DNA from 3 places in the Caproiciproducens sp. genome. Region 2 is predicted to be linked to each of the others. Evidence: riboswitches for the same ligand, from Rfam matches in the RefSeq annotation. Region 2 holds a riboswitch; each other region holds the start of a gene.
The links. A riboswitch is a leader RNA that binds a small molecule or an ion and turns the genes downstream of it on or off. The one in region 2 is predicted to bind fluoride.
Positions count from the first base shown of each region.

Region 1: it holds a riboswitch for fluoride, as region 2 does, so the genes downstream of both, ACQGQ5_RS05165 (HAD-IC family P-type ATPase) here and ACQGQ5_RS12420 (inorganic diphosphatase) in region 2, are expected to answer to the same signal.
Region 3: it holds a riboswitch for fluoride, as region 2 does, so the genes downstream of both, ACQGQ5_RS05650 (fluoride efflux transporter FluC) here and ACQGQ5_RS12420 (inorganic diphosphatase) in region 2, are expected to answer to the same signal.

Region 1 is NZ_JBNLXQ010000004.1:91,226-101,007, forward strand. It holds gene ACQGQ5_RS05155 (VOC family protein) at 1-108, shown strand, start outside; gene ACQGQ5_RS05160 (helix-hairpin-helix domain-containing protein) at 105-443, shown strand; gene ACQGQ5_RS05165 (HAD-IC family P-type ATPase) at 606-2,966, opposite strand; fluoride riboswitch at 3,026-3,086, opposite strand; gene ACQGQ5_RS05170 (EutN/CcmL family microcompartment protein) at 3,396-3,677, opposite strand; gene ACQGQ5_RS05175 (flavoprotein) at 3,725-4,510, opposite strand; gene ACQGQ5_RS05180 (BMC domain-containing protein) at 4,606-5,184, opposite strand; gene ACQGQ5_RS05185 (aldehyde dehydrogenase family protein) at 5,244-6,692, opposite strand; gene ACQGQ5_RS05190 (BMC domain-containing protein) at 6,773-7,063, opposite strand; gene ACQGQ5_RS05195 (BMC domain-containing protein) at 7,093-7,431, opposite strand; gene pduL (phosphate propanoyltransferase) at 7,421-8,074, opposite strand; gene pduB (propanediol utilization microcompartment protein PduB) at 8,111-8,887, opposite strand; gene ACQGQ5_RS05210 (BMC domain-containing protein) at 8,935-9,213, opposite strand; gene ACQGQ5_RS05215 (EutP/PduV family microcompartment system protein) at 9,185-9,661, opposite strand; gene ACQGQ5_RS05220 (BMC domain-containing protein) at 9,663-9,782, opposite strand, start outside.
Region 2 is NZ_JBNLXQ010000012.1:31,201-40,982, reverse strand. It holds gene ileS (isoleucine--tRNA ligase) at 1-2,004, shown strand, start outside; gene ade (adenine deaminase) at 2,194-3,990, opposite strand; gene ACQGQ5_RS12420 (inorganic diphosphatase) at 4,131-4,670, opposite strand; fluoride riboswitch at 4,734-4,807, opposite strand; gene ACQGQ5_RS12415 (sensor domain-containing diguanylate cyclase) at 4,851-7,121, opposite strand; gene ACQGQ5_RS12410 (cation-translocating P-type ATPase) at 7,688-9,782, opposite strand, start outside.
Region 3 is NZ_JBNLXQ010000004.1:186,882-196,663, forward strand. It holds gene ACQGQ5_RS05630 (UvrD-helicase domain-containing protein) at 1-625, shown strand, start outside; gene ACQGQ5_RS05635 (MutS-related protein) at 640-2,124, opposite strand; gene ACQGQ5_RS05640 (MutS-related protein) at 2,129-3,706, opposite strand; gene ACQGQ5_RS05645 (redox-sensing transcriptional repressor Rex) at 3,728-4,162, opposite strand; fluoride riboswitch at 4,260-4,330, opposite strand; fluoride riboswitch at 4,462-4,533, shown strand; gene ACQGQ5_RS05650 (fluoride efflux transporter FluC) at 4,668-5,060, shown strand; gene crcB (fluoride efflux transporter CrcB) at 5,060-5,416, shown strand; gene ACQGQ5_RS05660 (universal stress protein) at 5,473-6,255, shown strand; gene ACQGQ5_RS05665 (oleate hydratase) at 6,323-8,098, opposite strand; gene ACQGQ5_RS05670 (TetR/AcrR family transcriptional regulator) at 8,224-8,805, opposite strand; gene ACQGQ5_RS05675 (nickel pincer cofactor-dependent isomerase, group 22) at 8,935-9,782, opposite strand, start outside.

The sequences.
Region 1 (9,782 bases), on a different contig from region 2:
AACATGGTGGCGGTAACACACCGTTTTGCCGACAACGGGATGACCGTTCCCGAAATTGCCGTCCGTATGGATGTACGGGAGGAGTATGTGAGGGAAATGCTGAAATGACCGACCTGACGAAAATTTCCGGCATCGGCAAAAATATGGCGCAGCACCTGATTGCCGCCGGATACCCGAATATTGATTTCCTCAAAGGGCAAAGCCCCGACGAAGTTTACGCCAAGGATTGCTTTGCACATGGCGTTCAGATCGACCGTTGCACCTTGTCCAATGGCTGGGAAGTGTATAACGAGCCGATTTATCGTAATCGCAACTTCATTGGGCAATACATTAAGCCCATCGGCAATTCCAATGGGCAATCGGGGTGTTCAAATTCAACGATTGCTTTCGGGGTGTGCATTTTATCAACAGGTAGTACCTTTGCCAACAACAAACCCGCGTAAATCAAGGTTTACGCAGGTTTTCTTTTGTTTTTTGTGGTGCAGCTGCAAAGCAATCCGGCCCGCGCCTCGGGAGATCTTCATGCCCTTTTTATGATCTTGGGTAAGGTCAGTTCGAAAAATCGGACCAGGGCACAAAACCAAACAGAATAACGTTAGTGGAAATTATTCACGCGGACGTCTTTCTGTTCCTAAAATACCCGTGATTCTGTAATACAGCCTTTTCAGACTGTCCAGCAGCAGCATGGCGGCGACGGTGACAACGAGCAGCAGGGTGATGGACTGCCAGGAAACAGCGCTCATCGCCCAACCGAATACAGCCATCAGCGTAGCAAGAATAAAATTGACGGCGACCATGCCGCCCACCCATTTGCTCGGCGCGAACGACCAGAACGGGCCGCGCGTCCGCGTCATCAGAATGGTTTCCATTGCCGAGTAAATCAGATAAAGGAACATCAGCGAGCTGATCTGCGCCGCGCCTAAATTCTGTACGCTTCGGTAAAACCAGAGAAGTCCCAATCCAAGGGCCAGCCAGCCGGCGGTAAAAACAGCGGATAACCTGGCCAGTTGGGGCATATCCCACTTTTCGGGGACGGCCGTCGGCCATGCCTTGTCGGTACCGAGCGTCAGGGTGACCATGTCGTTCATGACAACGATAAACACGATTAAGCTTAGTGAAACCGGAAAAAATCCGGTGAAGATAAATCCAAAGGTCAAAAGCGCCGCCAGCTCGGCCGTGCGCGCCAGCTTGGTAATCGTCCACGTCATCATCCGGCGGTAGACGCGGTGTCCGCTGTCGACTACCTTTGCGATATCCGACAGATCCGGTTCGGTCAGGACGACCTTGGCGGCCGATTTCGCCACGTCCGTGGCCGTGCTGACGGCGACACCGACGTCCGCCTGTTTCAGCGCCGGCGCGTCGTTGATGCCGTCGCCGGTCATTCCGACCACCATTCCGGTCTCCTGCAGCGCCCGGACGATCTTATATTTGTCTTCGGGGTAGACGTTTGCAAAGCCGTCGAAATCCAAAGGGTGGGACTGCGCGTCTTCCAGTTTCCCGATTCGGCCGCCGATCCCCACCTGCTCGGCAATGGCTTTGGCAGTGCCCGCCGTATCGCCTGTGACCATCAGGACGCGGATCCCCAGTTCCCGGATCTTTGCAACCGATTCCTTGGCGCCTTCCCGCGGGGAATCCGCCAGCGCGACGAGCCCCCGGCAAACCAGTTTCTCCTTTTCTCCGGAAGCAACGGCAAGAACCCTTGCGCCTTTCGAACTCAATCGGTCAACCTGCTCCATGAAGTCCGCGGGAATTTCCGCCGTCCCGGAAACGACCGCCGGGGAACCGAGCTCCACGTTCGGGAGGATTCCGTTTTGGACGATCCGGGCCCGGGACACTTTCCGAACCGGGTCGAACGCGGTAAAGGAGGTTCTCTCCGGCATGGTCAGTTCCCGGCTGCGAAGCTCCCGAAGGATTGCCGTGCTGATCGAATCCTTTGACGTATCGTCGCTCGCGGCGGCGGCCAGCCTCAGCAGCTCCGGTTCCCCAACGTTCCCGAACGGAAGAAGCCCGGCAATTTCAGGCTGGTTATTCGTCAAAGTCCCCGTTTTGTCAACGAGCAGGACATCCATGCCCGCGGCTTCCTGAATTCCGGTCAGGCCCGAGACCAGAACATGCTCTTTTGCCAGATTCCGCGCTTCCAGCGAATTTGCCACCGTGAAGCTTGATGGCATGGAAATGGGGATCGTCGCGATGATCAGTACCACAAGGAACGGCAGCAGTTCCTGCCAGGGAGTTCCATAAACGAGCGCGGCGATTACAAGGATCACGGCTAGAACAACATCCAGATAGGCAAGATAGCGGACGATGTGAAACAATAAGGTCTGCAGTCTCCCCGGAGCCTCTGCGGTCCGCACCAGCTCCGCGGTTTTTCCGTAGGAGCTTTGTGCGCCTGTCGCGGTAACTTCTGTAATTGCCTCGCCGTGGCTGACCGTAGAAGCGGAACAAACGATTTCACCGGCCTTTTTTGTGACGTCGATCGACTCGCCGGTCAAAACGGATTCGTTTACACTGACGATGCCGCCGATGATTTTCATGTTGGCCGGAACGATATCCCCGACTCTGGCATGCACGATGTCGCCGGGAACCAGCTCGCGCGATTGCAGCGTTTGCCATGTTCCGTTTCTCAAGACCCGGACGTTGATCTGCAGTTGACCATGCAGGTAGACGATCGCCTTTTTCGCGCGTTCCTCCTGAAATTCCCCCGTAACCGCCGAAAAAACAAGCAGCAGAAAAACGACGCCGGCCTGAACGCCCTTCCCCAGAATCAGCTCAAAGATCATAGCCGCCTCCAGCAGCCAGGGGATGGGACCCCAGAGGCGTTTTAAGGTCCCCATGACCGGCCCCGTCCTCTTTTCGGAAATTTCATTCATGCCGTATTTCTTTCGGCGGCTCTGAATTTCCGCATCGTTCAGCCCCCGTCCCCGATACGAATTTTCAATGCTGAAGATTGTTTTCTCCTGAGGCACCGCAATTTTCCCCTTCCTCCGCCAATTTTGCTGAAAATAAAAAAGCCGACAGTTCTGTCCTTCCGACAGAAGCCATCAGCTTTTTAAGCAATTACAGTGAGCTTCATCACTTTAATATTTTACATTTCATCAATCATTCCATAAAATGACTTTGCCTACAGTTTATCATTTTTTCCCCAATTGTCAAGCTCCAGATTTTTTCCTTATGGGAATCAGACATATTCCGAACCTCCGCGATCTCATTTTGAAACGTCGCGTTTTCCTCTTGCCGTTTTGGATGACACTGCACCTCAAATCGTGCAGGCTAAACGTAATTGATGCTCTGCTTCCCGAGAGCTTATCAATTGAAAATCCAGAGGGTGTATTGTTAACACAGCTGTGGCTCTTTTACACTGAAGCTGCGAAGGGAAGCCGATAGAAATTTTGCGGTCAGCCGTTCGCCGCGTCGCCGATATCCATCGTGTCGATGATGCCCACAATAGCTGAGTCGATGGGTGCTTCCTGCTTTCCCACCGCCTGTCTCGCAGCGAAACCGTCCACAACCAGCACTTCCTCTCCGATTCCTGCTCCAACGCCGTCAATTGCCACCCGGACCGTGTCGCTATAGACACCCACATTCTGCAAAGGGCAAATTGTCAGCAGCTTGAAACCGATCATCCGATCATCTTTTTTGGTCGATACTACATGGCCTGTCACTTTCGCGATATACATAGCAGTCTCCTCGAATAAGCCGGTTTATTTTTTAACAGTCATTCCCCTCAGGAAAAATCCGATGCGGCAGTCAGCCTGCACAGTTCAATTCCCCGTTCACCGGCCGCGTCCATCGCGGCCGGTGTCACAACCGTACCCGGGGGCAGACGGAGAACATCGCCTTTCCAGCCCGATACTTCTGCACGTGTAAGCAGTTTTCCGGCGAAATCGGCTGCGGAAGGGAAATTCTCCCCTCGGGAGATGTCCGTTCCGGACCGCCGGATATTCCGCTTAACTGCTCCGCCGATATACGCCGCATCGGTAAAAAGGACTCCATATTGTTCCAACTGCCGAATGTTTGCGGTCAATCTGCTCTTATAAACCGGATTCGCTCCTGCCTTCTGGCTGACATCGCAGGCTTCCCGCGCCGCAATGACCGGCTTGCTCTGAAGGAAAGCCTGTGCCAGCAGACGGGTCACCAGATTATCCGCAATTCCGTAAGTGGCTTTGGCCGCGCTATTGCGGGTAAAAACAGGAATCACCAGCAGATCAGCTTTACCTATGAGTTCGATTTCTGATTGTTCGTCACCGTCGGTCAGCAATTCTTCCGGGGACAATTCGGAACGGATGCGGTCCGTCCCCAGGACCCTTTCCGCCCCCGGAGTCAGGACCGCGCAAGTCGTGCATAAGTCCCTGCAGCTCTTCAGCGAAGCGATGGCCTCCTTCGCGCCGGAAAGGCCGCCGCAAAACAGAGCCAAAACCTTCTGTTTTCCGTCTTGGCCTTCCTTTTCCGCACGGAGCCTGCGCATGACTTCCTCTGTAATCAGCCGCACCAATTCCTTTTCTTCTTTCATACGAAAATGCCCCCTTCGCAAAATGGAAAAATTTTTTCGCAGCCTGTTCGGAAAAGCCTGCAATGCAGTCGGGCGCTCTCCTTTTCCTGCTTACCTTACCGATTCCCTTTAAAGGTCTCTCCATCCTTATAGTGGATACAATCTCTTCGTGGCTGCCCTTTGGTTCTCGGACATTTCGGGTCGCCGCACAGGTTGCAGGCTGCCTGCTCCGGCTCCTGACGCACTTGGGCTATCGGCTCCGGAATTTCCTCCGTTTCAGAAAGTCCGACGGTACCCGGAGAAGCTTCCTCCTCCGGCTGCGGAGACAATGCCTCAGATTCCACCGAGGACTCCGGGGGGACGTTTTGCGCGGCGGGCGATTCCTCCTCCGGTTCCGGAGATCTTCGTATCTTGTTGTCTCTGGAATATAAGATTTTCCCCACGTCTTCATGCGGGCGGGCAAGGATAAGATGACCGGCCGCTCTGCCGATCGGCTGCGCCGCCAGAAGACCTGCGTCCATTGCCGCCTGCACCGCGCTGACATTCCCGGACAATTTCACCGTCACAAGACCGTTGCCTGTGATTTCGTAACCAGTCATCCGGACGTCGGCCGCCTTGACCGCCGCATCCAAAAAAGCGATCGCCGCCGTCAAACCGGTAAATTCTGCGGCTCCCACTGCTACTTTTTCGATCATAAGACTCCCCCGCCTTTTCCTTCCGCACAATTATGCCCGTAAGTATTTTTCTTCCCGGATTATTTCCAGAGATCCGCAAGCTTGTTCTGGCTCCGCATATTGAAACTGCCGATCAGGGCACAGCACTGCCTCCGGGTAAATGTGCGCGGCACAGTCAGCCCTTCGCCGGTCGGTCCGGCAATACTCAGGGTCATATGCCCTTCTCCGCCCATGCCGACCCCGGCAAAGGACGGTCCGTTTTTAACAAAAATGGTCGTGGAAACGGCTTTTGCAAACGTCGACATATTGTCAATATTTTTGGAATGCATGATCGCCGTATGCCGGCGCCCACCCTCATAATTCACGGAAAGTGCAATTGCTTCCGCGACGTCCTTTGCACGCACAATCGGGAGCAGCGGCATCAGATATTCTTCCGTTACGGTAATGTGATCCCTCGGCGCCTCATAAATAATGGACTTTGCCGACGGATCGGCGGAAATCCCTAGATCCTTCAGGATGATCCAGGGTGCCCTTCCCACATATTTGCGGTTGATGGATCCGTCCTCATTGGTGACCATTTTGCTGAGGCGTTCAATGGTTTCCTTGTCTTCAATAAAATATGCTCCGTTTTTCCTCAGTTCCTCGATCAGGCGGTCAGCGACGGAATCGACAACGACAATTTCCTTTTCACAAATGCACTGCAGGCCGTAGTCAAACATATTTCCGGCCAGAATGCACCGGGCGGCATTGGCGATGTCCGCCGTTTCGTCCACCAGCACCGGAGGATTGCCCGGGCCCGCGCCAATCGCCTTTTTCCCGGAACTCAAAACCGCCTTTACCACTCCGGGTCCGCCAGTCGCCATCAGCAGGGACACCTTTGGATGCGTCATCATTTTTTTGGAAATTTCCATTGTGATTTTACTGGGCGAAGCAATCAGGTTTTTGGGGCCCCCTACGCTGCTGACGGCCTGATTGACCAGTTCCACCGCGCGCAGCGTCGTTTTGAGCGCACCGGGGTGGGGACTGATGACCACGCTGTTTCCCGCCGCGATCATGCAAATGCTGTTGTGAATCACCGTAGCTACAGGCGCAGTGGACGGCAGGATGCAGTTGGCGACACCAAACGGCATATGTTCCACCAGCGTCAGCCCGTAATCGCCGGAAAACACCTCCGGTCGGATGTCCTCAATGCCGGGTGTGTCCGTAATGGCCCAAGAGATTTTGCGCACTTTATCTTCCAGGCGTCCCATAAGCGTTTCATCCAGTTCCATGCGGGCCAGAGTCTCGATCTGATCCTTGAACTCCGCGCGGATGGCTTCAATCATTTCCTCCCGCTGCTCAAGCGTCATGGCCAGCATTTCCTTAAAAGCCCCGTATGCGGCTTCCACCGCTTCCTCCGCACTGTCGAAAATTCCATTTGCAATCTCTTTTTTTTCACCGATTCCCTGCCCGGCGGAGATTTGAGGTCTGTCCAGGGCCTGAAGCACCTGCTCCGTAATGAATTTTACTGTGTCTTCATTCAAGATCATATTTGTACTCCTCCTTTAGAAAGGCAAACGCCGTTTTCCGATTCTACGGAAAAATGTAAGAAGCGGAGAGACTCCTCCCCTTACGGAGCATCAACGCCGCCCTGTGATAAAATCTTTTCTGTGTCGCCGTGCGGACGGGGAATAACATGGACGGACACGACCTCGCCGACTCTCTGTGCAGCGGCACTGCCGGCATCGGTAGCCGCCTTGACGGCGCCGACATCCCCGCGTACAAATACCGTAACCAACCCTGCTCCTGTTTTTTCATATCCGGTAAGAGAAACATTCGCCGCTTTTACCATGGCGTCCGCAGCTTCAATCGCCCCTACCAGCCCGCGTGTCTCAATCAGGCCCAGTGCTTCCTGCGTCATAATGATTTCCTCCTTGTATTAATTTTCCGTCATGACTTTGTGATGGGAATCCGTTCAAAACGCATGGTTCCCGACAAAAAAGCCATTACCCGTTCAAGTGCGCTTTCCACGGACGACAGCGATCCGGTAACAAGCAAAGTACCCAGATACCGGTCCACAAAAACAAGCTCGACCGATGCCGCTTTGGTAACAAAATCCGCCGCAATGATGGAGGCCTCGGCAGGCGTAAGCGTGAGAATTGCCACCGCCTTGCCCGCCAGGCCGAGCAATTTTGAAATCCTCTCATCCGGGCTGCAGAGGATATGGCACAAAGAAATCTGTTTTCCCTGTACTTCCTCCGAGATCTGGCGCAACGGATCAGGGTTCATACAGCGTCACTTCAACCTCATCTCCATTTTTCAGCCCGCAGGCATTTGCCTCATCCGTGTCAATATGGAACTCCGTAGTCATAAGTGGTCCGACGCGGACAGCCACCTGCTCAAAGACCAGACCCCGCCGCCCGCCGATATGCACTTTCGCCATATTGCCGTCCTCCGCGCCCACGCCGGAAGCGAACACGGGGTCAAGATGAATGTGGCGCCACGCCACCATCACACCATGGTCAACCGTCACAACGCCTTCCGGCCCGATCAGCACGACGGTCGGCGAAGGTTCCCATTTACCGGACTCACATAGCGGCGGGGCGACGCCCAGCAAGTGCGCATCGGAAGCAAGCAGTTCCACCTGCGTATGCTTCCGTACCGGTCCCAGCACGCGCATGCGCTGCGCGCCCCGCGTGCCGGCGACCAATACCGTTTCCTCCGCTGCGAACTGTTTTTTCTGGGACAGGTCTTTTAACGCATGGAGTTCATATCCTTTCCCAAAAAGGATATCCTGATCTTCCTGTGAAAGATGCACATGATGGTTGGATATCCCTACGGGAACGGTAAACGAATCTGTTCTGCCTTTGTTTTTTAAGATACTTTCGACGATGCCGCGAACCAGAGTGTCACGATCCACTTCATCCGACATGGTACCTCACCTTCGATCACTCGTATTCTTTTTTGCTCAGAAATAGACCGGCGCGGCAGGCTCGGGTTTTTCGCCCAGTGTGCTCAGCAGCGTGTTTCCAATTTCGCGCGCTTTGATGACAGCCTGCTTGACAGCGCCGGAATCTCCGGTAATCATAATCATGAACTCATTGGTAAAGCTTGTGCCGCTTGCCGGGCTGGCCGCCGAAACGATGCTGACGTCCGCAGCCTTGACGGCGGCATCCGCGATGACCATGCCGATGCTGGCGGGGCATCCACAGACAAGTCCCCAGGATTTTCCAAGAGTCGCGCCCATATATTTTTCCAGCATATAGCTTGCGCGGGCGGTGTACTGAACCTCAATATGCCCCGCGCTGTTCATGGTGACTCCTCCGAACGACCACTCAAGGGATTTCAGGGTGATTTCTACGGCACGCTTTGCATCAGACACTTCTTCGGCGCCGAAAACGACCAGCGAGCCATGTCCCCCGCCGCCTTTGGTATCGCGGGGCATTTCAAATTTTATGACTTCGACGTTGCTGGCCTTGACCGCCTCATCCGCGGCCATCGCCTGCGGACCCGCGCCGGTTCTGGAGCCGACGATGCCGAGGGAATGAAATTTCTTTTCAATACCGAGGGACTCGTGCAGGCTCTCGTCAATGTTTGCAATGACCAGGCCGATGGTATCGCCGGGTCCTACGCCGACAAACTCCGTCCGATTGCAGTCCGATGACGCTTTCGGGGATTCCTGTTCGGCGGCGCTCTGCTTTTGCAGCTCTTTCATGACCTGCTGAACGATTTCGTTGTTATCCATGAATACATCCTCCTTGTCTCTTTACGAAATGAATGGGAAAGCCCGGATCAGTGAATCTGCGGAAGTATTTTTTCCGTATCGCTGTGAGGACGGGGAATGACATGGACAGAAATCACCTCGCCGACCTTCTGGGCGGCGGCGCTTCCGGCATCGGTGGCCGCCTTGACGGCGCCGACGTCTCCGCGCACAAATACGGTAACCAGTCCCGCCCCAATTTTTTCATAGCCGGTAAGAACGACATTCGCAGCTTTTGCCATGGCATCGGCCGCCTCAATCGCTCCGACCAGACCGCGTGTTTCAATCAATCCTAACGCTTCCTGTGTCATAAGAATTTTCTCCCTTCATAATTTCAATTCGATCCTTCCACTCTTTCAGTCCGTCCTTCCCGATGGCGGAAAGGACGCTGTAAGGCGGCCGGATCCCTGCAAACTTCAACAGCGCTCTGGCCCGTTTCAGATCCCCTTCGGCAAGATCCGCCTTACTGACCGCGCCGAATACCGGGCGCGAGAACATCCGGGCGATCCCACCGGGAAACGGCTGGCCCTTCTGGTCGGCGCCAACCAGAAAAAGGATGGCGTCGGCCTGCTGCTCACAGATAATCAGCGCCGGGTAAAAGCGGGAATATTCGAGATAAATACCCGGCGTGTCGATATAATTGCCAATAAACGATAACATCTGGGTGCGCCGCAGGGCATTCCAATCCACGGTGCCCGCCATTGCGTGACAAAACGCCGTCTTACCCGCGCCGGAGGGACCGATCACCATCCAGCGCATGTCAGGAGCGAGTCAGTTCCACCGTGTCAAAATGCAGGGCGGCATACAGAAAATGCCTTGCCTGTTTGAGAGCGGCTTCCAGGGAACTGACCGTCCCGGTGATGACCAGCGAACCGGTAAA
Region 2 (9,782 bases):
CTGTTTGCCGCGCCCGCTTTTGAGCACAGCTATCCGTTCTGCTGGCGCTGCGACACCCCGCTGATCTATTACGCCAGGGATTCCTGGTTCATCAAGATGACGGCGGTCAAGGACGATCTGATCCGCAACAACAATACCATCCACTGGATTCCGGAAAGCATCGGCAAGGGCCGCTTCGGCGACTGGCTGGAAAACGTGCAGGACTGGGGCATCAGCCGCAACCGCTACTGGGGCACCCCGCTGAACATCTGGGAGTGCGAGTGCGGGCACAAGCACTCTGTCGGCAGCATTGAGGAGCTGAAAGCCATGTCCCCCAACTGCCCCGAGAATATTGAGCTGCACCGGCCGTATATCGACGCGGTGACCATCACCTGCCCGAAATGCGGCAAACAGATGAAACGCGTGCCGGAGGTGATCGACTGCTGGTTCGACTCCGGTTCCATGCCGTTCGCGCAGCATCACTATCCGTTTGAGAATCAGGAGCTTTTCCATCAGCAGTTCCCCGCCGACTTCATTTCCGAGGCGGTGGACCAGACAAGAGGATGGTTCTATTCCCTTCTTGCGATTTCCACCTTGATTTTCAACAAGGCCCCGTATAAAAACGTCCTCGTCCTCGGCCATGTGCAGGACGAGAACGGGCAGAAGATGTCCAAATCCAAAGGCAACGCGGTCGATCCGTTCGAGGCGCTGGAAACCTACGGCGCGGACGCGATCCGCTGGTACTTCTACAGCAATTCCGCCCCCTGGCTCCCGAACCGTTTCCACGGCAAGGCCGTGACGGAGGGCCAGCGCAAATTCATGGGGACGCTGTGGAACACCTATGCTTTCTTCGTACTGTACGCCAATATCGACGAATTCGACGCCGCCAAATACACGCTGGACCGCGGCAGCCTGACCGTCATGGACAAATGGCTGCTGTCCCGCCTGAACACCTCTGTGAAAGCCATCGACGGCCATCTGGAGAACTACCGGATTCCGGAGGCGGCGCGTGCGCTTCAGGATTTCGTCGACGAAATGAGCAACTGGTATGTCAGAAGAAGCCGCGAGCGCTTCTGGGTCAAAGGGATGCCGCAGGACAAGATCAACGCCTACATGACGCTGTATACCGCGCTCGTCACCATAGCGAAAACGGCGTCTCCCATGATTCCGTTTATGACGGAGGATATTTACCGCAATCTGGTCTGTAAAATCGACCCCTCCGCGCCGGAAAGCGTCCATCTCTGCGATTTTCCGAGCGTCGACGAATCCCTGATCGACAAAGAGCTGGAAGAAAACATGGAGCTGGTGCTCGACATCGTCGTGCTGGGCCGCGCGGCGCGAAATACCGCCAACATCAAGAACCGCCAGCCGATCGCGAAAATGTATGTCCGTTCGGAAAAGCCGCTGAGCGAATTCTACCGGACCATCATCCGCGACGAGCTGAACAGCAAGGAAATCCTGTTTACCGAAGACGTCTCGGACTTCACCTCCTACCACTTCAAGCCGCAGCTTAGAATTCTGGGGCAGAAATACGGCAGGAAGATCGGCGAAATCCGCACCGCGCTCGCCGGACTCAACGGAAGCGCGGCGAAGAAGGAGCTCGACGCCAACGGCGCCCTGACCCTCGCCCTTTCGGACGGGGAGATCTCCCTGACCCCCGAGGAACTGCTGATAGAAACCGCGCAGGCGGAAAATTACGTTTCCATGGCGGACAACGGAATCACGGTGGTCATCGACACCCATCTGACGGAAGCCCTGATCGAAGAGGGCTTCGTCCGCGAGATCATCAGCAAGATCCAGACCATGCGCAAGGACGCGGGCTTTGACGTGACCGACCATATCGTCGTCTATGAAAAGGGAAACGACCGGATCGCGAAAATCATTTCCGACAATCTCGCCTCCATTCAGAACGACGTGCTGGCCGAAGAAGTCAGGCTGGACGAAATGGCGGGCTTCGCCAAGGAATGGGACCTGAACGGCGAAACCGTCGAGCTGGGCGTTCAGAAAACTGGCGCGGTAAAATAGGATTCCGGAGCAATAAAGCTGAAACGGGCTGCCGCAAAACTTTCGTTTTGCGGCAGCCCGTTCGTTGTATAAGGAAATCGCCGGAGCACTTTCACTTGAAATGTTTTCTCCCCACCCCTGACCCTTCCGGTTTTTGCTTGCTCTGTGTGCGGGAAGGGGGGGATAGGATGTTCCCACGGCAGACATCTGTTATTCTTCCACAAAGAGCGGAGTAAACCGGAATTCCGTACAGTCCACCAGCCCCCTGTCGGTCAGGCGCAGTTCGGGCAGGCAGGCAAGCGGGATCAGCGCCATGGTCATAAAGGGAGAAACCATGCCGCACCCGATCTTTTCCCACGCCTCGCTCAGCTTTCCGACGATTTCAGCCATTTCCTCCACCGGCTTGTCGTTCATCAGGCCGGCGATCGGGAGCGGAACCGTCCCCAGAACCCTGCCGTTCTGTACGGCGGTCATTCCCCCGCCGCACGCGATCAGCGTATTGGCGGCCAGCGCCATGTCCTCGTCGTTGGTGCCGATCACCAGCAGGTTGTGCGCGTCATGCGCCACGGTGGAAGCCATGGCCCCGCACCGGATACCAAACCCTTTGACAAAGCCGAATCCGGCCTTTCCCGTTTCATGGTGCCGCTCAAAGACCGCCGTTTTCAGGACATCCTGTTCGACGTCGGAACCGACCCGCCCGTTTTCCACCCTGAGCGAAACATGCCGTTCGTAGGAACCGACCCTGGCGGGGATCACTTCAATGACGCGGGCGGTCACCCGTTCGCCCTTCGCGGGAATGGCAAAGGACTCCGGCGTAATGGGATTTTTGATATGCATGGATTCCGTCGCCCACTTCGGGTAATGATAGGGCGGGAGTTTTTCGGTAAGCTTTCCGTTTTCCGCCGCAACGGCACCGTTGATCAGCACCCGCGTAACGTCCAGCCTGTCCAGGCTGCCGATAAAAACGATATCCGCGCATTTCCCGGGCGTAATGGACCCCAGCTCGTGGTCCATCTGAAAGCACTGGGCGCAGTTGATGGTGACCATCTGAATGGCGGTCATGACATCGATTCCCTCTTCCACCGCGCGGCGGACGATGTGGTCCAGATGCCCCTGATTCAGCAGGGTGTGCGGATGGGTATCGTCGGAAATCAGCACCCCGAACCGGGTGTCAATTTTATTTTCGGTAATGCTCTTCGCCACCTCATGAAGGTCTCGCCACGCCGAACCTTCCCGCAGCATGGCGTACATGCCGAGCCGCATCTTCGCCAGCGCGTCCTGCGCGCGGGTGGACTCGTGGCAGCAGCGCACGCCGGAGGCAATATAGGCGTTCAGCCCGCGCCCCGTCTCCGGCATGGAGTAATGACCGGTCACGATCCTGCCCGCCCTGAGCGTTTCGGCGATCTCGCCGTGCATCTGCGGGTCCGAGTTCAGCACGCCCGGGAAATTCATCAGTTCCCCAAGGCCCACCACGCTGTCCCACCGCATGGTCTTTGCGATCTCCGCCGGGCCGATGGAGGAGCCGGTATCTTCAAAGCCGGGAACGGCGGGAACACAGGCCGGTGTGGTGACCATCGTTTTCAGCGGGGTCCTTTTGGAGTCCTCGATCATGCAGGAAACCCCGTCCAGCCCGAGGACGTTGCAGATTTCATGCGGGTCCATATAGATTCCCACCGTGCCGTGAGGAATGACCGCCCGCGCGTATTCCCCCACGCTCATCATGGAGGATTCCACATGCATATGCCCGTCCAAAAATCCGGGGGCGATATACTGGCCGGCTGCGTCCAGGACGGTTGTACCTTCTCCGATACAGTGCTTCGCGTCGCCGACAAGGGCGATCCTGCCGCAGGAAATGGCCACATCGGTATCCGGCAGGATTTCCCCGGTACAGACATTCACCAGTCTGGCGTTGATAATCACGGTTTCCGCCGGAACGGCGCCCTGCGCGATCGCGGCAAGCGTCCTGCCGGATTCCCACAGCGGAGAAGTACAAAACTTGTTAATCATCACAGCACCCCTTTACATGTTTTTCATTCTATATTAAACGTCATCAAAATGCCTGTCAAGCATCTTTTACTGCCGCAAAATAAAAAAGGCGCCCCGCAGCGGCCGGAAGCCGCCGGAGCGCCCGTTTCCGACAGGGGAGATCAGGCGTTGGCACCGCCGAATTTTTCCGTGTAAGCGTCGATGCTTTCCTGTATGATCCGTTTCGCGTCCTGCACTCCGCGGATGTAGTCCACCGCCGTGGCCTTGCCCTCCAGTTCCTTATACACCGCAAAAAAGTGAATCATTTCGTCAAAAATATGCGGGGGCAGCTCGTCGATGTTCCGGTATTCGTTGAAGGTCGGGTCGCCGAACGGGATCGCGATGATCTTGTCGTCCACAAAGCCCCCGTCCTCCATGGAGATCACCCCGATGGGGTAACAGCGCACCAGAGAAAGCGGCTGAATGTCCTCGGAGCAGAGCACCAGCACGTCCAGCGGATCGTGATCCGCCGCGTAGGTACGCGGAATAAAACCGTAATTCGCCGGATAATGCGCGGAAGTGTACAGGATACGGTCCATGGAAAGAAAGCCGGATTCCTTATCCAGCTCATATTTCGTCTTGCAGCCCTTGGGAATTTCAATCACCGCGAAAAAGCTGTCCGCATGAATTCTGTCCTGAGAAATCTCGTGCCAAATATTCAAAAAAAGTCCCTCCTGCATCTTGAATTTTCTGATTTGCAAATAAAAAAGCCGACAACCCGCTGTGATATCACAGAAGTCATCAGCTTAAAAAGCAATTTTAGCGTTTGCTACGGGAGAACTTCATTCCCGGTTTTTATTATAGCACAATACAAAACATCCTGTCAATAAACAGAGGGGTTCTCATTCCTGCGCAAACCATCGGACGCAGTCGCGCCCTTCGTTTTTCGCCAGGTACATCGCCTTGTCCGCGCGATTGATCAGGTCGTACAGGTTCACCCGCTCCTCTTTCCCTTTTGCGACGCCGATACTGACCGTCACGTGAATACGGTCGTTGCCCTCAAAGGAATAGCTGCAGCTTCTGATTTCCCCGTTCAGCTTTTCCGCCAGCAGGCTGACGTCCGCCTGTTCCATGTCCCTGAGGAAAATGAGGAATTCCTCGCCGCCGTACCGCCCTACCACTGCGCTGGCCGGGATACACCGTTTGCAGATATTCGCGATGTTTTTAATGATTTTATCGCCGAACAGATGGCCGTATGTATCGTTGACGGCCTTGAAAAAATCGATGTCCAGCATCATTGCGTAAAAATCGCAGCCGGCTTCTTTGGCTGAAATATATTCCATAATGCCGAGCTTCATCAGCTGCCTTCGGTTGTAAATACCGCTCAGCTCGTCATACAGGGCCAATTCTTTGATTTTTTCATAGGATTTTACGTTTTGAAGCGCCAAAATCGACTGCTCCGTATAGATATCCACCAGCTCCAGGTCTCCGGCAGAAATCTCCCTGCTTTTGCTGACAATCATTTTTATAACGGAGAACAGCTTATGATTATAGTAAAGAGGCTTTGCGATCAGGACTTTTCCGTCTCTGTCCCGGCTGTAAAGATCGTGTACGCAAATTTTTCCGCCGCCGTTTCGGTTCTCGGGCTGATTTTGATCCCTGAGGGCGATCCTCCCGGAATACCTGCGGCAGACCACCTTTTCGTGATTCAGTTTGGTCACGATATAACCCAGGTTCTCGTTCACCCGCAAAACCATGACGGCGCTTTCAAATTCGATAATCTGATACAGATTTTCCAGAATGCTGACCAGAAGGCCCTCGGTTTCCAAAGTGGAGACCATCGCTCTCAGTCCGTTGTTGAGTTTTTCCGTAACGCTCCTTTGCTTCATCGCGTATTCCAGCTTCAGGTTTTTGATCCCGACCTCATTGGCCAGCTTTTCGTTCAGCAGGGTGCTTTCCCTGAATCTTCCCACCTGCAGGAAGACCTGAATGAACGTGACGACGAGCATTGCGATCGGAGTGTAATAAAGGTTTATCACGGTAAGCCCGTTATTTTTCAGGATATCCACAATGGACAGGAAAAACAGGAGCAGAACGCTCAAAAGGTTGATTTCGGCGTTTTCGTATTTTTTTCTCATTGCGCGCACCAGCGTCACAAGGCAGTTGGCGACGGCGACGGGAATCATCGCTTCCAGCAAAACAACCGGATACAGCATATACCGGGCCGGAAGGAAAACGCCCACAAAAACAATGGCGGACACCGCCGCTCCGCTGGCACGCATAAACCTTCTGCTCGACAGTTCCTGATACTGATAGTAAAAAAACAGGCACATCAGCTGGATCACCAGGAAATTGACCAGATACAGCTTGGTGTTGAATTGAAAATTGATGCCGGGGAAAATCTTATTGAAATAGCACTCGCCGTACAGCAGCGGGCGCAGGGAGATAGCCGCCGCAAAAAGCGCCAGACAGATGTGGGCCTTGTCGTGAGAACGCACAAAATACAGCAGAAAGAAAAACACCGACATCACAAACAGGGACGAAAAGAGAAAGGTGTCCATAAACAAGCCCTGATCGCCCAGCCGCTGGATCTGCTGCTGGGTTCCCACCAAAATGGGAATCGTCAGGCCCGAACGGAAATAATCGAAGTTGGAAACCTCTATCAGAATTTCCGTGTCTTCCCGCTGCGTCTGAAAGAAAACAGACTGCGTCGTCCACTGCGGTCTGGATTCCGCCGCGGTTTTCCCGACCCGGCCGCTTTCGAAACGCGCGTTTCCGTCGATCCACAGCCGATAGGAAGAACCGATCTGGGGAAACTTCACCCCAAGGCAAAGGCCCTTCGGCGCTTTCAGAACCACCCGGTAGACGGCGTATCCCTCCTGTGAATAGGGTTTATTGTCCGCATCACGGTACGCCGTCCAGTTTGCGGGAACCGGAACAAGCTGTTTGTTGTCCGCATCCGTTATCCTCCCCCGGGGGCTCACCTGCCGTCCCCAGTAAAACTCCCAAACCCCGGTCATCGGAACAGGTGAGGAAAGGCCGGCGGCGCCGATATCCAAAACGCCGTTCGAAACAGCGTTCCCCTGCCGGCCGGTCCCCGAAACAACCGAAACCAGAGTCAGGCAGAAGGATACAATCAGCAGCCCGTCGGCAAATTTGATAAACCTTTTCATGGATACCCCCCAAAAACACATGGGAACCGCCGGCAGGCGCCCGGCCGAAAATCGATCCGCATGGTTTTCGCCGTTACGGCGCCCGGTCGGTATCATCGCAAATACTCCCATACACCCTGTGTTATATGTACTTTAAAAGTACCTATATTTTAGCACAGATTTCTTTCAATAACCAGATTGGGCCCCAAATTTATTGTCAAAACTTTTTGTTTTCCAGTAATATTCCGGCACAGGCCGGAATGCAGAAATGCGAAAAAAAGAAAAGGGACGGAAATCCCATTCGGAATTTCCGCCCCTCCAAGCTCGTATTTAATTGTCAAAACTTGAGAATCAATGAGTTCAGCCAAACTTATCCTTGGGTCTTCATAAAGGCGTTACTGCACGGATCATGATAGGTTCCCAGACTGATCTGTTCAACTTAACCATCTCCCAGTATTCATGATTAAATCTTTGCTTGCCAATCTTTTTTCGTTTAAAAGGGTACTGATCCGTTAAGAATCATTCAATGTACCCAGAACTTATTATGTGCTCCCGATTCGTTTTTATTCCGCCGTACCGAAGAGAAATCAATTCCCATAAGTGGAATTTTTTGCGAATTTTCTTTGGAACACTTTCACGATTTCCACAATCGGAATTACTGAGAAAGCAAGCAGCAGCGCGACTGAATACTCCAGCAGGGAGATTTCTTCAAACTGGAAGGCAAACGCCAGAGCAGGGATATAGATCACGGCCGTGGTCAGCAGCAGCGACACGAGCATGGCGCCGATCAGGTATCCGTTCTGCTTCTTCATGCTGAAAATCGAATGGCGCTGGGAACGCATGTTGAAGGAATGGAAAATCTCCGCCATCGACATGGTCAGAAAAGCCATGGTCATGCCGTCGGCGCTGTTGGTGATTTCCCAGGCCCCGGATTCGAGAAAATGGCCGATGAAATACGCGGACAGGGTGACAACCGTGACCAGAACCCCCTGATAGGCGACGTCCGTGCCGAGTCCTCCGGCAAAAATGCCGTCGCGGGGATTGCGTGGACTGCGCCGCATGAGGTCCTTTTCCCCCTCCTCCATCCCGAGTGCCAGGGCCGGGAAGCAGTCGGTAATCAGGTTGATCCAGAGCAGGTGCACCGGCTTCAGAATGACAAAGCCCAGAAGGGTGGCGACAAAAATGGAAAGCACTTCGCTCAGGTTGGAAGCCAGCAGAAACTGAATGGCCTTCCGGATATTGTCGTAGATTCTTCTGCCCTCCTCCACCGCGGAAACGATGGTGGCGAAGTTGTCGTCCGCAAGCACCATGTCCGCCACGTTTTTGGTGACGTCCGTGCCCGTAATTCCCATGCCCACGCCGATATCGGCGCTTTTGATCGACGGGGCGTCGTTGACGCCGTCGCCGGTCATGGCGGTAATCATCCCGTTGGTTTTCCATGCGTTGACAATACGGACCTTATGCTCCGGCTGGACTCTGGCGTAAACGGAATAATTCCCGATGGTATCCTTCAGCTCGTCGTCGCTGATTTCGTCCAGCCGGGCGCCGGTAATCGCCTGCGACTCGTCCGTGATGATCCCCAGCTGGGTCGCAATGGCCACCGCCGTATCGCGGTGATCGCCCGTGATCATGACCGGACGGATGCCGGCCTCCCTGCACTCCTGAATCGCGTCCACAACCTCGGGACGGATGGGGTCGATCATTCCGGTCAGGCCGATCAGGGTCAGGCCGTTTTCCAGATCGGACGGCTCAAAGGAAGCGGGCATGCCGTCATATTTCTTAAATGCCGCGCAGAGCACGCGCAGGGCCTTGCCCGCCATCGCCTTGTTCTGCGTGTGGATTTCCCCGCGCAGGCCCTCCGTCATCGGCACGGCCTGGCCGTTTTTGAGGACATGGGTGCATTTTTTGATGACCTCGTCCGGGGCGCCCTTCGTGTACTGGATATAGCTTCCGTCAGCGAGAGAATGAACGGTGGACATCATTTTGCGCATGGAATCGAACGGCGCTTCGCCGACGCGCGGATTGGTCTTTTTCAGCTCGTTTTTATCGAGCTTCAGGCTGGCGGCGTAGCTGACAAGCGCCGCTTCCGTCGGTTCCCCGGTGACTTCGCCGTCTTTGCCCAGCTCGGCGTCGCTGCACAGGGCCATTGCGGTGGCAAGCAGCGGCTCGTCTTCCGAGTAATGCTCCACGACGGTCATTTTGTTCTGTGTCAGCGTGCCGGTTTTATCGGAACAGATCACCTGCGCGCAGCCGAGCGTTTCCACCGCCGTCAGCTTCCGGATGACGGCGTTTCGTTTGGACATGTTGGTAACGCCGATGGAGAGCACGATCGTCACGACGGTTGCGAGCCCCTCGGGAATCGCCGCGACGGCAAGGCTGACCGCGACCATGAAGGTGTTCAGCACGACCTGGCCGCTGAAATCTCCCGATTTAATCAGGCTGAACGCAAAGATGAAAATACAGATGCCGATGACCAGACGGCTCAGGATTTTGCTGAGCTGATTCAGCTTGATCTGGAGCGGGGTAACGCTGTCCTTCGCGTTTGCGAGCGCGTCGGCGATTTTTCCCATTTCGGTATCCATGCCGGTCGCGACGACCACCGCTTTTCCGCGGCCGTAAACGACGGTGCTGCCCATGTACGCCATATTTTTGCGGTCGCCGAGCGGCACTTCCTTCTCTTTT
Region 3 (9,782 bases), on a different contig from region 2:
CCGGACGCAGCGGGTGCTGGAGGACTACGCCGGAACGGATAAAAGCGCCGCGTCCCTTTCGGCGCTTTTGGAAACACTCCCCTCTTCCCCGGGAAATCCGCTAACATTCTCCGAACTGCTCCGCAAATACGGACCTCTCGTCCGCAGCGGGAAACCGCAGAAGCTGATAGAAACCTGGATCGGCGATAACGGGCTTCAGGAGGTACGGAGCATGGAGCTGTTTCTCAACATGGCCGTTCTGCACGAAAAAATGCCCTCCCTCCTGCAGAATCTTCTGCTCGGGCGGGAAGGCGACATCGTGCGCAGCGGCGGGAGAAGCTATTCGCCGGACGCGGTTTCGCTCATGACCCTGCACGCGTCCAAGGGGCTCGAATTCCCCGTTGTGTTTGTCAGCGGCGTAAAGGACGGAACGATCCCGCTGAAAAACCGGCGGGGCGACGGTGACCCAGACGAGGAACGCCGGCTCTTTTACGTCGGCATGACACGGGCGCAGGACGAGCTGGTCCTTCTGACTTCCTCCCCGCGCTCGCCCTTCCTTTCCGGCCTGCCCGCGGACCTTCTTTCGGAGGGGACCGCTTTTGAGCGGAAAAAAGCGCCCGAATTCGAGCAGGTCAGCTTTTTCTGACGGACGGCGGGGCGTTACGCCTCCGGTCCGAATATTTTCCGGTACAGGTCTTCTCCGTAAGCCGTCTGAAGAGGTTCCCCCGGCACGATTTTAAACGTACGTTCTCCGTTTTCAAGCCTTTGCGCGCTAAGGAACTGAACCTTCGGGTACCGCGGGCTGAAAAAGGCGGACGCGAAGGTATAAAGATGCGTCACGAAAAAGATTTCTATCCCGTTGTCCGTGAGCGCCTTTGTAATCTGGCGGCAGATTTCGGAGCCCTCCCGCTCATTGGTGGCGGCGAACGATTCATTGAACAGAACCAGAGCCCCGGGAGTCAGGCGGTCGGCAATCTCACTCATGCGGGCAAGCTCCTCATCCAGCTTCCCGCTTGTCATCGTGGTATCTTCCTCTTTTTTGAAGTGCGTAAATACGCCGTTCCGTATCGGCGCCCGGTAATTTTGCGCGCCGACGAACATCCCGCACTGCATCATAAGCTGTGCCTGCCCGACGCTTCTGAGAAAGGTGGATTTTCCTCCCTGATTGGCTCCCGTAATGATATAAAGCCGCTGATTTTCCGCATTCAGTTCGTTTCCCGTTACTCCCGAATCCTTTAACAGGGCGAGGCTGACGTCGTACAGCTCATCGTATTTCCGGCTCTCCGCTTCCAGCGGGAGCAGCTCGGGAATACAGACCGGCATGCCGGCGGTCCGGAGCCTGTCGTATAAATTCAGGCAGCCGACGTAAAAGGCAAGCTCCTTTTGAAGGATAACGAAAAAGCTTTCCACGTGCTCCGCCGACTGCGCCAGCACATTGATGCTTTCATTCATCGCACGGGCGCGGCGGTTGCCGAAATCGGAAGCCCCCGAGTCGTCACGGGGCGCCAGCGTAAAGGACGGGGCAAAATGCCAGTGGCGCCAGAAATGCGTTTTCTCTTTGCGCCGCATCACATAATCGATTCCCTGATTGTAATTGCCGAGTCCGGCGCTGATCAGCATCCCCTTTTCATCCTTCAGCTCATTCAGAAGCGAATGAATCTGTAAAAAATAATCGTCGCCGAGCTCCCGCCACAGCATGGAGATAAAATTTTTAAAGCCTTCGGAATGGAAATTCCGCATATCCGCATCGGTGGCATTGCGCATTTTCATCAGCATTTCCGTGTATATTTTCAATAAATCGACCGCGCTGGAAAAATTGCCGGATAAATTCTGCCGTGTGGACAGCCACGACCAGGATTTGTGTTTCCGCTCCATTGTCTCAACCGTAATATCATAAAGCTTTCTCACTGTTTCGGGGTTGTTGATGCAGTCCTTCAGGACCTCCTGACGATAGCGGATTTCCCGGTCGGTCCGCAAAGGACAAAACAGGGCCGAGCCGCACGCCTCCCGAATCATGGTGTCGTCCCGCGCCATCGCCGAAAGGATGCGGGAAAACTCAAGATCGGCGATCAGCGTGTCCTTCCCAAAACAGGGTTTCTCCTGCGGATTGAAATCCGTATCCTGATCCATCAAGTGTACTTTCAAAATTTCAGCCTCCCTTATGACTGCCGCAGAGTCCGCCGCGCAGCCTTTCGCAGAGCTGCTCATAGGTCAGCCCGTATTTTCCCGCGATGTGCATCGCATAGGCAAGGCCGTCGGGCGGCCTGCGGGTAATCCGAAAAGTTCTTACCGCCGGGTCGTCCTCCCGGACCGAGCTCATCATGCTAACCGTTTCCTCCCCGTGTGCGGCCAGCTCGTCGATAAAGGTGACGCACACGGCGGGAGCGCCCAGCTTCGCAAGGGCGTCCATCATGCGGCCCCCCAGCAGCAGCGCGTCCGTCAAAGTGGTGGAGGAAAAAATCTCGTTGATGACGATGATGCTCCGGGAGGTAGCGCGCCCGAGAAGCCCGTGAAGACGTTCGAGATCGTCCTGCAGCTTTCCGTTCCGGGTGGACAAATCCTCCTCCCGTCCAAAATGGGTGAGGATACTGTCAAAAAGGAGGATCGCCGCTTCCCTTCCCGGCACGCACAGCCCCAGGCAGGAGAGATAATGGATCTGCCCGAAGGCACGGGCAAAGGTCGTCTTTCCGCCCTGATTGGGCCCGGTCACGACGATGATCCGCTCCGGTGTATTCAGCACAAAATCATTCGTCACCGGCTGCCCGGCATCTCCCATGGAAGAAGCCAAAGCCAGATCAAAGCCGTCCCTGTCGTAAAGGTGTTCCGCGTTTTCGCACAATTTCGGGTAACAGAACGGGAGCCCCTTCCCGCGATGCGGCCGGATATATTCCAGCCAGGAGAAGTAGAACTGAATTTCACGGGAAAACCGCGAGACGGTCGGGTCGATAAAATCAAGATATTTTAAACAGAAATGGTCCAGATTCTCAAAAATGTCCCTGTACCAGGAGGCGACCATATTCAGCACGGCCGCCTCCACATGCTGCGCGTACGGTTCTTCGGAAAGCTTGCGGCGGTAATCCGTCCCGTCCCCCTGGCGGAATTTGTCGAACAGCCTGAGAATTTCCTTACTGTGATCTTCCTGCCCCTCATATTTCCGGACACGGAGGACCCCGTTTTTGATCAGCATGCAGTATTCCACGGAAGAAAGCTGTTCGCGCAGCCGGCCGATCTGTCCCCGAAGCTCCGTGAACGCCTCCGTCCCGGTATAGGCGGCCAGATACCGCATAAAGCCGCGCAGTCCGTCCGAGCAAAGCGTCCGGTCCCGCAGCCCATCCGCCAGCCCGGCAAGCTCCGTACAGTAGCTGTCCGCACAGTCGAGCAGACGTCCCTTGGTCAGATAATGATTTTCATAGCTGTTTTCGGACGTGAGCGATTTTTTGATGGCTTCCATGGATTGGCTGAGGCGATAGATGGATTGTGAAAAATCGGAAAAGAATCCGCGCAGCCCGTCGTCTTCCAGCTCCCGCATGACTTTCTGCCGGTAAATAAGGGTATCGCTGTCGCGAAGCGAAGTGTAGAAGAAGCTTTCGAGTCCGTATTCTTTTCTGCTGTTCAGGATCGGCCGGAAGATCTGGTCAAGATAAAGGTCCCTGAAGCAGTCCGGCGCAGCTTCCTTCCTCGGGTTTTTCCACTGCTCCTCAGCCGGAAACAAGATACTGTAAAACACATTGCACACCTCTTCCTGTTTTTAGTGCTTTGACGCATACTCGGCAAGACGTCGGAGCGAACCGGTCATATCCTCGTGATGCACCATTACATGCGGCGGTGCCTTCAGCCGTACCGAGGAATAATTCCAGACCGCGACGATTCCGGCTTTTACCAGCGCGTCGCATACCGGCTGCGCACAGCTTCCGGGCGTCGTGATCACTCCGATTTTCGCGTCCAGCCGGCGGCAGATTTCATTCAGTCTGCCAACAGGGTACACCGGCTTTCCGTACGCGCCTTTTTTGATGATTTTCGGGTCAATGTCAAACCCGGCAAGAATATCAAGGTCGTATGCGGAATAGCCCGCGTAGCTCATCAGCGCCTTTCCCAGCTTTCCGACACCGACGAGGACGACGGCGTCTGTTTTCCTGTCCTGCCGGACGGCCTTCGGACCGGAGGCAGGATTGATTCCTTCCATACCGCACCTTCTTTTGTTTTTTATGATGCGGAAGCCACCGCGCTGCCGCGGCCTTTTCCGGGCGCCACAGTCTGATAACGACAAAAAAGCCGGTGGCTTCCAAACAGAAGTCATCAGCTTTCACGCATTTCGGTATTACCGTGGGAGTACTTCATTCCCAAGGCTATTATAGAACATGCTTTTATAAAAATCAATGGGCAATAAAATTCCGTTCAGTGGATGGCGCCTGCCTGCATTTTTCCTTATAAGCCGTACGCAAACGGAGAAAAGGTTGAAAAATCCGTCATAATTTGCTATAATGCAGAAACGGGAATGAAGTTCTCCCTTAGCGCTGCTAAAATTGCTTTTCAGCTGATGACTTCTATGGGAATCATAGAAAGTGGTCAGCTTTTTATTTTCCTCTTCCGCAAAACAGAAAAATTTACAGTTCAGGCCCTGTTTGTAAAAACAGGAATGCAAATAAGGCCTGGTCGCAGCAATGGAAATGCCAAATTGGGGGGTATCTATGAAAAAAAATATCGCTGTCGCGGTCGGAGGGGCGGCCGGAACCATCCTGAGGTACGCGGTCCATCAGCTTCCTCTGCCCTTTGACGAACTTTACCGTCCCATTCTCACGATCCTGATTAACGTGAGCGGGAGCTTTTTATTAGGCTTTCTGACCATCCTGTTCGCAAAAAAATTCCCGGTGAGCGCCGAAGTGCGCCTGGGTATCACCACGGGCCTGCTGGGAGGATATACCACGTTTTCAACCCTTTGCAAAGAAGCTGTTTTGCTGGGCCTTTCCGGGGATGTCCTTCTTTCGGCGGTTTACGTTTTTGCTTCCGTCCTGCCGGGCCTTGCCGCCGCGTGGCTCGGGATCAGAACCGCAAAGCGGATGGAACGGAGGCGCGCCGCCTGATGGATTTCGTCCTACTGAGCGTCGGCGGCGTCTGCGGCGCAATCGCCCGCTATCAGATCGGAGCCGCCTTTTCAAAAAGAAAAAATCATACCTTTCCCTTCGGTACCTTTTTTATCAACCTGTCGGGCGCATTCCTCCTGGGAGTTTTTTGCGGGCTGGGCATCAGCGGAAATTCCTACCTGCTTCTGGGCGACGGCTTTTGCGGCGCCTTTACCACCTTTTCCACCTTTACCGTTGAAAGCGTGCAGCTCATGCAGCACGACGCCGTCAGGGAGTCCCTCCTGTTTATCGTATTGTCGCTGGCAGCCGGACTTCTTTGTTTTTCGATGGGTTACACAACGGGGAAGCTTTTTTAAAACGAGCCGGGGGACGCCGTTTTCCCGGAAATCATTGAGTTTACGGAGGTGTTGTTATGAGAAGGGTTTTACTTCCGATCGACGGAACAGCGCGGAGCCTGCAGGCGGTCGGTCTGATCAAATCGCTCTATACGCCGGAGGATGTGAGCATCGTACTGCTTATGGTCCGGGAAGATACGGAAACGATGTATTCGGAAGAGGAACTGCAAAAATCCAAAGCGCAGCTGAAATCCACCTTGGACGCGGTGGCCGGACAGCTGCCGGGCTATCCCGTGCGTAAGCAGGTCGTTTTCGGGCGGGCCGGCGATCAGATCCTCGAATGTGCAGAGCAGGATGAAATCGATATTATCGTGATGACCAAATCCACAAAGACCGGCCTGTCCCAGAAAATCGGCTCGGTTGCAGCCTATGTCGTAAAATACGCGAAATGCATCGTTATGATCGTGCCGGAAAATATGCCCAGTGAAAAATCGGCCGGGAACGTGCTGAAATGCCGGCATATGGACGATATCGTTACGCTGAGCGGCCAGATGAGCTTCCGGTCCAGTTCCTGCCTGCTTCCGGTGCAGGCGGGAAAATGCGTGTACAGCATCACCGTGCTGGAGGGAAAGCTGCGCCTGAACCACAGCGCCTACGACCCGGACGGCGGCACATGGTCCGCACCGCTGCAAAACGGCCAGCCGGAGCATTATGACCTGAAAAAGGGAGAGGAAAGAGAAATCCGTCTGGAAGCAGGCATTGCATTCCGTCAGCTCGATCAAATCGAGGTCGTCAACCCGAGTATGACGTCTCTGCTGAAATTTCACTATATCGCACGGTTTGAAAGCCTGGATGAATAACCGGCGGCTTTGGATACGTCACGCCCCTGCGGCCGTCGGACCGCAGGGGCGTGATTGTAATCATCCTTTAAACCACGTGATGCTCTTTCAGAAGCTTTTCAATGTCGGTGCCCTCGGTTTTTTTCAGAAGCAGCTTCATGGCAAGCCTCTCTTTGAACCCAAGCTCCATATCGGTCATTTTCTTGCCGTCGCGCAGGGATACGGTGGAATTCAGCAGGTCCCGCACGTCATACACGCTGCCCCAGACCTCCGGCACGCCGCGGTCGATATCCAACAGGGTATACACCGCTTCCATGCCGGTGCGGATGGAATATTCGGTGGTGAAAATGGTGTCGCGCGCGGTCTCGGCGAACTGGCCGAGAAAAGCGAAATTGACGGCGCCCTTCGGGACGACCAGCGGGCGGTCCCCTTTTGCCCTGGGCATGAAGAACGCGGTGATGTACGGCATCATGCAGGGAATCGTGTTGGCGCTCTTTTCGGCAAGCACGGGAATTTCAGCCTCCGGTACTCCCATATGATACAGCCACTCCATGCAGATTTCCTTACCGGTGCATTCCCGCATGCTTTTTTTGACGTAATTGCCGGGCTTGTCGCTGAACAGGCCGTAAATCCAGCCCACAAGCTGCCCCTTCGGCTGGGAGCGGAACTGCGGCTGGCGGTTGAACGTCCAGCTTAAAAGCCAGTTGGAATCCTTTGCCGTGACGATCCCGCCGGTGACCACCTTCCCGGAAAACGGGTCGCGCCTGCAGATTTTCTGGATATACGGCGGAATGTTTCCGTCCAGGGTGGTGACGGTGGCGCTCATCCAGTTGCTCTGTTCCGGATTATGGCAGAATTTGTCCGGATGGCCGAAGGCCGGATCCTGTGCGGCGATCTTCCGCCACATATCCCAGCCGCCGCCCGCTTTGATCTCCGTGTTGAACGGGGCGGGCGCGTTCTGGCCGCCGAGGGAGGAATTCTCCACGCAGCCGCCGTTGGTGATAAAGATCAGATCATCCTCGGTCAGATCGATATTCTCCGTCTTGCCGTCGTGAAGGACGATCACGCGCTTCGCCGTTTTTCTGTCCTTCCGAATATCGAACTCCACATTGACGACTCTGGTGCCGTAGTGGAACTGCACCCCGTTGGATTCCAGATATTTGATCATGGGCAGGATCATGGATTCGTACTGATTGTATTTGGTAAAACGCAGCGCCGTGAAATCGGGAAGGCCGCCCACGTGATGGATAAAGCGCTTGATATACAGCTTCATCTCCAGAGCGGAATGCCAGTTTTCAAAGGCGAACATCGTGCGCCAGTACATCCAGAAATTGGAGTTCAGGACCTCGCTGCTGAAATACTCGTCGATGCGCTTATTGTAAAGCTCTTCGTCGGGAGTGAAGAACAGCTTCATGATCTCCTCCGCGCCCTGATCCGAAAGCCCGAATTTTTTGTCGGTGTGCGCGTCCTCGCCGCGGTTGACCGTTGCGCGCATCAGCGAATAGTTCGGGTCCTTCTTGTTCAGCCAGTAGTACTCGTCGAGCACACTGATTCCTTCCGTCTCGATGGACGGAATGGAGCGGAACAGGTCCCACATGCACTCGAAATGGTTATCCATTTCCCTGCCGCCGCGCATGACATACCCCAGCTTCTCATAGAGATATCCGTCGCAGGCGCCGCCCGGGATCGGGTCCTTTTCCAGAATGTGGACACGGCTGCCTTTCATCTGCCCGTCGCGGACAAGGAAACAGGCGGCTGCCAGCGCGGCGAGGCCGGAGCCTACAAGGTACGCGGACTTGTGATCGACGCCTTCCGGCTTAACCGGGCGCGCGAACGCTTCATAATTCCCGCTGGAATAATACATAAAAGTTACCTCCGTTTGTTTTGGTTTCTGAAACTATTGTATCCATTCCGGCGGAGGGCTTCCATAAACAGAAAACGCGCTGTGATGAAAATTTCATCACAGCGCGAAAATTGTAAAAAGTTTGATCATTCCGGGCGTTTTGATAAAGGAATATCCGTGCGGTAGTTGTCCAAAGCAGAGGTGATATTGCCGTGGACCAGCGAGCTGAGCCGGTCGATGATCGTCTGAGGCTCCTCTTTCATGCCGTTCTTGATCCAGTCCAGCATCAGCCCTACGAATCCGTATTTGTAGAAATCCGCAATGAACTTTTTATCCTCGTCACGGACGGCCATGCCCTCTGCCTTTTCTTCGACGACGCCGATCAGGAGGTCGTAGGTCAGCCTGTACAGATAGATTTCCACCTGCTCCCGGCTGACGGAATGATAGACATTCATGATGAACGGCTTGTTGGCAAGCACCGCTTCAAAGATCTGCAAAAACCCCTGCTGCCAGGTATCGTATGTCTTTTTCCCCTCCAGAGCCTTGGTCGCGTCCTCTACGCACGACCATTCCACAAGATCAAAAATATCCCTGAAATGGTAATAGAAGGTCATGCGGCTGATGCCGCAGTCCTCCGCAATATCGTTGATCGTTATCTTATCCAGCGGCTTTTGGAGCAGCAGGTTTTTCAGGGAAGCTTCCAAAGCCCGTTTGGTTGTCTGGGACATACGGCGCACCACCTTGTATCTTACAGATCATAAAAAATGCGGCGATCTGAATATTCTTTGCTGTTTTAAGGATAGCATACAATAAAAAAAGGCGGAGCGCAAGTTTGGATCACGGGGGCATAGCCCGCGTTATATTAAATTGTCATGCTCGTCAAAGCGCATTTCATGAGGTCCCCGGATCAAATGAATGTCCTTTCTATCTTTTATTTTATTATATAAGGATTGTGAAATTTCAATTTCGTTCATGGAAAGCGTGTTCTTGATCCGCGCAAGCGTTACATCCTCAAAATCGATTCCGTTGCAGGTGCGGATGGCAAGCAATATCGCCTGTCTGTCGTTGTTCATATACAGGGGGATCCTTCCTCCGTTCAGTGTTGTCGCGGTGATCATATTCGTCCAGGTCGTACCCCAGTCAACGCTCCGAAGGCATTGCCTTGTCGTTACGTCCGCCGAAGCGATCCCGGCTCCGTTATGATGGGATTCTTCGGAAAGGCCCCGGATAAACAGCTTCTGCAAACGGAGAATTTTTGAAAAATCACGCGTTCCGGAATTGTTTCTTCCCACAATATTGGGGTCAAATCCCATTCCGCTTATGTTTTTGCCGATTTCATCAATAACCAGCACATCCAATTCGTCAAACTTGAATTTTGCGATTTTTTCTTTGGCAAGGACAAGCAATTCCCTGTCTTTCTCCATAATCTTTTCTTTTTCCATGACTTCGATCGCGCAAAGCTCATCATAGGCGTTCTGAACGATCCCAATGCCGAAGGCAACCGGCATCAGCTTTAGAAATTTCCCGGCGGCTTCCGGGATCAGCCCGGCAAATCGGTCCAGGCCCACCCGGTGGAAGGAAGAAGCGCCGATATGCTTGGCAAGGCCGATCGCAATCATTTTTGCCAGCCCGCTCTCGTGCGCGCCGCGAAAATCCGTATGGGGCTTTACCTTGTTCAGCAGGATGATGCCGTCTGATTCGCTGG